2 regions of the Microbacterium sp. BDGP8 genome follow, and region 2 is predicted to be linked to the other one. Evidence: predicted binding sites of a transcription regulator. Region 2 holds the regulator's gene; the other holds the start of a gene.

Region 1 (2,463 bases), 1.5 Mb from region 2:
CGCCTCGACGGTGGCCGCGCTCGACGCCGTCGTGAACAAGTACGAGCGGCACGGCAAGACCGTCGCGATCGAGGGACTCAACGCGACCGCATCCGCTCTGCACGGCCGCCTGAGCGGCAACGTCGTCGGCGGGCACTGACCCGCGGCCGCGCGGTTGCGGGCGGTTCGGTCAGTACGCGGTGAACGACACGAAGGATGCCGGACCGAATCGTCCGGTGGTGGGGTCGAGGTAACGCAGCCCCAACGTCACCGGTCCGGCGGTCGGCACCGAGAACCGCGAGGTGTACCGGCCGTCGGCATCGAGCGCCATCGGCTGATCGCGCCACGGCACCGCCTCGCCCACGCGGGCACGCTGCATCTGGAGATTCGGCTGTCCCGTCGCGGCCAGATCGAAACCCGCTGCGGTCGCGGGAGGCGGCGTGGTAGTGGGGCTCGGAGCGGGCGTAGGTCGCATACGCCTCGTACGAGAAGCCGTCGCAGACGATGGTCGCCGTGACGGCCTCACCGTGCGACTTGTCGGTGACGAGGATGAGGCGGGCGGGCGCCCCCTCGCGGCTGGTCGTGCCCGACGAGCACACGAAGCCGACGTCGCCGCGCTGCCATGACCGCTTGCGGGCGTTCGGCCAGCCCCACGCGACCGTGAGAGTTGCGCCGTCGATCTCGATCCATGACGGACGGATGGCATCCCGAGCGGCCTGCTGACCTCGTGCCCGCGTGCGACCGAGCGGCCACCGCGCGGGAGCGGAACCTGATCGTGCCGACCCGGGTGGGCGGCTCGGCGGACGCGGGGGTGAGGCTCGCGGTCGCGGTCGCGGCTGCGGGTGCGGGCTCCGGCGCGCGGCCGGTCGCGCCGAAGGGAAGTGCGGGTCCGGGTGCCCGATTCCGAGGGGGCCGGACGGGCGTTCATCGCAGGGTGCATGTTGATGGGACGCTCGAGGCGACGGATCGTGACGCGGAAACCCGAAAAAGTTGCGGGGGGAGCCTCGTCGGATGAGATTCGGACCGAGACTGATGGCCTGGCTCGGGGATGCTGGATCGTGGTTTCGTCGATTCCTCCCCAATCGGTCGAGCGAACCGCGTTCTCGCATCGAAGATAAGTTCGACCCGAATGTCGTAACCCGCTGCGACAATGGGAACATGACATCGAACAGCGGTCGCAGGCTCGGAGGCGAAGGCGCCTCGGGTGGGTCGTCGCACGCCGCGGCTTTCGCGGGGTTCGCTGAGGCCCTCGACCTCTTTCATGTCGGGGATGTCGCGCGAATGCGGGCGTTGGCGGAGCTGGGCAGGTCGGCTCTGCGTGAGGCGCGTCGCGACGGGGTACGAGGTATGGCGTCGGACATGGAGCTGCGTTCGGTCGCAGCCGAAGCCGCCGGGATGGCGCGACTCACCGACCGGCGCCTGCAGGGTGAGATCGACCACGCGATGACCGTCATCGATGACTACCCGGCCGTGTTCGAGGCGTGGGCCCAGCGGCGGATCGAACGTGGCCACGTGGATGTGGTCGTGCGGGTCGGCGCGAGGGTGCCCGCCGAGGTGCGCGATTCGTTCGCGGAGGCGGCGATCGCGGTGTGTGAGCGGGATGTGCCCTCCCGGGTGCGGGCAGCGTTGGATGCATTGGCGGCCCGGTTGCATACACAGAACTTCACCGAGCGACACAAGGCCGCGGCGGCGGAGCGGTGCGTGCGGGTCTTCCACGGCACGGACGGGATGTCGAACCTCGTCGCCAACCTCCCGACGGTCATCGCCGCCGGGATGCTCGACCGACTCACCCAGATGGGACAGTCGGTGAAGGATGCCCGGGCGGAGAGTGATGCCGCCGACACGCGGACGATGGATCAGCTCCGCGCAGACATTCTGGGCGACCTCGTCCTCGGCGGGGCGCCGGTGGTGGACCCGACGTATGGGATCGATCGGGCCGGTGGGCTGGGGGCGATCCGGGCACGCGTGCAGGTCGCCGTCACCGCCGAGACGCTGATGGGGCGTGACGAGAACCCCGCCGAAGCGGTGGGCGCTGCGCCGATCGATGCCGATACGGCGCGCGAGCTCGCCGGGCAGGTCAGCGAGTGGGACCGGTTGTTCATCGACCCGGTCACCCGAACCCCGATGGAGATCGACACCTACCGACCCACGGCTTCGATGAAGAAGCTCCTGATGGCACGGGATCAGCACTGCCGATTCCCCGGATGCCGCCGGGCCGCGATCCGCTGCGAGATCGACCACACGATCGACTACGCCCTCGGCGGGCACACCCACATCTTCAACCTCGCCCACCTCTGCCAACGACACCACTCCATGAAGCAATTCACGAAATGGGAAGTCCGACAGGTCGGCGGAGGAGTTCTCGAATGGACCTCACCCCTCGGCCGGGTCTACCGCGAAGACGTCCCCATACCGGCGGTGTGCTTCACGATAGACACCGCGGATCCGCCACCGGATGCCGCACCCGGCGGACCGCCGCCGGAC
Region 2 (2,463 bases):
CGGCGGAGGCCGGGTCGAGCGTGAAGTCGGGGCCGCGCGTGCCCGCGACGTACTGCGCGCCGGTGGCTCGCGTCAGCAGCGGGTACATCGAGTACGTGGGGCCGAAGCCCATGGCGGTGCGCCCCGGGCCGCCGAAGGCCTGGAGCAGGTGCTGCAGCACCTCGTTCGATCCGTTCGCGGCCCAGATGCGATCGGGGGTGAGGCCGTGACCGAGGTACTCGGCGAAGGACTCGCGGAGGTGCGTGAACTCGCGGTCGGGATAGCGGTTGACGTCGCGCAGGGCACGGGCGACGGCATCCAGGATGTCGTCTGCGACCTCTTCGGGAACGGGATGCGTGTTCTCGTTGACGTTCAGCGCGACCGGAAGCGGCGCCTGCGGGGCGCCGTACGGGGTGAGGCCTCGCAGATCGTCTCTGAGGGGCAGATCATCCAGACTCGGGCTCATCCCACCCATGCTAGGCCGCGTCCGAGTCCGGCGTGGCCGCACCCCAGCTTCTGCGCCGAAGACGGCGGGCTTCAGCTCGCGGCGTCGTACTCGGCGGGGATGGCGAGTGTCTGGCCTGCCTCGAGCTGACCAGAGCCGAGGGCGTTCAGCCGGATGATGGCGTCGACGACGTCACGGGGGTCGGCGGCCGGCGCCACCTCTTCAGCGATCGACCAGAGCGATTCGCCCGACATGACGGTCACCGTCGTGAACGACCCCTCGGGCGCGCCCGCCTCGTTGGACGCGAGTGCTCCCCCGCCGGAGAGCACGGCAGCGGTGACGGCGACGACGGCGGGAAGCGCGGCGATCGCTGCGATGACGCGGCGTCCACGGCGCGTCAGGCGCAGACGGGTGCGGGGGGCCGGTGCGAAGCGGGCATCGATCGTGGTCATGACATCTCCTCGGGAGCGGTAGGAAGATTCGCTCCCGCCTCTCGGCCGGGAGAGACGGGTGCGAACTTCGGTTCCGAACGTATCTTCGATATTGTGTGGTGTCAACCACCCACCGAAATCGGAGACCGATCGAAGAGACACGCGGAGCGTTCCGTGATGTCGCTGTCGGATCGGGCTACCTTTTCGACAGCGAGAGCCCACCATGAACCTCCGACATCGGGTCGGGGACGGGGCGCGACGACAGGAGACCGGCGGTATGAGCGAGAAGCCGCAGACGCGACGACGCAAGAATCTGAGCGATAAGCAGCTCGCGATCCTCGAGGTGATCCAGCACGCGATCGCCCGCAACGGCTACCCGCCGAGCATGCGCGAGATCGGCGACGCCGTCGGCCTCAAGTCGCTGTCGAGCGTCACCCACCAGCTGAACCAGCTCGAGCTGAGCGGATACCTCCGCCGCGACCCCGGCAAGACCCGCGCGATGGAGGTCCTCATCGACCTCCCCGGCACGGCCGGCGAGAACCCCGCCGACGCCGCGCCCGCCCTCGGCGACGCCGCCCTCGTGCCGCTCGTGGGCCGCATCGCGGCGGGCGTCCCGATCACCGCCGACCAGCAGGTCGAGGAGATCTTCCCCCTGCCGCGTCAGCTCGTCGGCAAGGGCGAGCTGTTCATGCTCAAGGTCGTCGGCGACTCCATGATCGACGCCGCCATCTGCGACGGCGACTGGGTCGTCGTGCGGGCACAGGCGACCGCCGACAACGGCGAGATCGTCGCGGCCATGCTCGACGGCGAGGCCACCGTCAAGACGCTCCGTCAGCGCGACGGCCACACCTGGCTCCTCCCCCGCAACTCGGCGTTCGAGCCGATCCTCGGCGATGACGCCACCATCCTCGGCAAGGTCGTCGCCGTCCTCCGCACGGTCTGACCTCGCCGCACCGACGGAACTGCGGGAGGGGATGCCGCGACTCGGCGGCATCCCCTCCCGTCGTCCGGCACGACCCGGATCCGCTCGCGTAGCGTGACGGTATGTCGCAGCAGCAACTCCCGTACGGTTCTTGGCCCTCCCCCCTGACCGCCTCGTGGGCCAGCGCGTCCTCGTTGCGCCTCGACGGCGCGCGCTTTGTCGGGGATGAGATCTGGTGGGGCGAATCCCTTCCCGATGAGGCCGGTCGCGTCGCCGTCATGCGCCGCCGCCGCGACGATTCTGTGGAGGTCGTCCTCCCCGCGCCCGGGAACGCGCGATCGCGTGTGCACGAGTATGGCGGCGGCGCCTGGACGGCGTCCGACGACGGCGAGCTGTTCTTCGTCGACAAGTCGGACCAGCGCATTCGACGCCTCCGCCCGGGCGGCGAGCCCGAGGCGCTCACCCCAGAGGAGAGCGGCACCCACTACGGCGGTCTCCGCTGGCAGCACGGCGCGCTTCTCGCGGTGCGCGAGCGCGAGCGCCCGGGGCGCACTCCCGAACGACACATCGTGCGGATCGACGGCGCGAGCAGCGATGAGAACGCCGCGAGCGGCGACGAAGCGGGAGTGACGGAGCTCGCCGGGGGCAGCGACTTTGTGGCTCAGCCGGCACTGTCACCCGACGGA

The links. The regulator LexA, encoded in region 2, represses DNA repair genes until DNA is damaged. The targets are predictions, from matches to a motif close to TCGAACANNTGTTCGA.
Region 1: P6897_RS13715 (HNH endonuclease signature motif containing protein) is a predicted target of LexA. The motif match lies at 1,088-1,103, and genes of this name have one in related genera.

The regions. Positions count from the first base shown of each region.
Region 1 is NZ_CP120712.1:2,844,523-2,846,985, reverse strand. Features, by position in the region: gene P6897_RS13725 (SulP family inorganic anion transporter) at 1-139, shown strand, start outside; gene P6897_RS13720 (hypothetical protein) at 170-358, opposite strand; gene P6897_RS13715 (HNH endonuclease signature motif containing protein) at 1,138-2,463, shown strand, end outside.
Region 2 is NZ_CP120712.1:1,084,933-1,087,395, reverse strand. Features, by position in the region: gene P6897_RS05125 (histidinol-phosphate transaminase) at 1-445, opposite strand, end outside; gene P6897_RS05120 (LysM peptidoglycan-binding domain-containing protein) at 517-876, opposite strand; gene lexA (transcriptional repressor LexA) at 1,133-1,798, shown strand; gene P6897_RS05110 (prolyl oligopeptidase family serine peptidase) at 1,900-2,463, shown strand, end outside.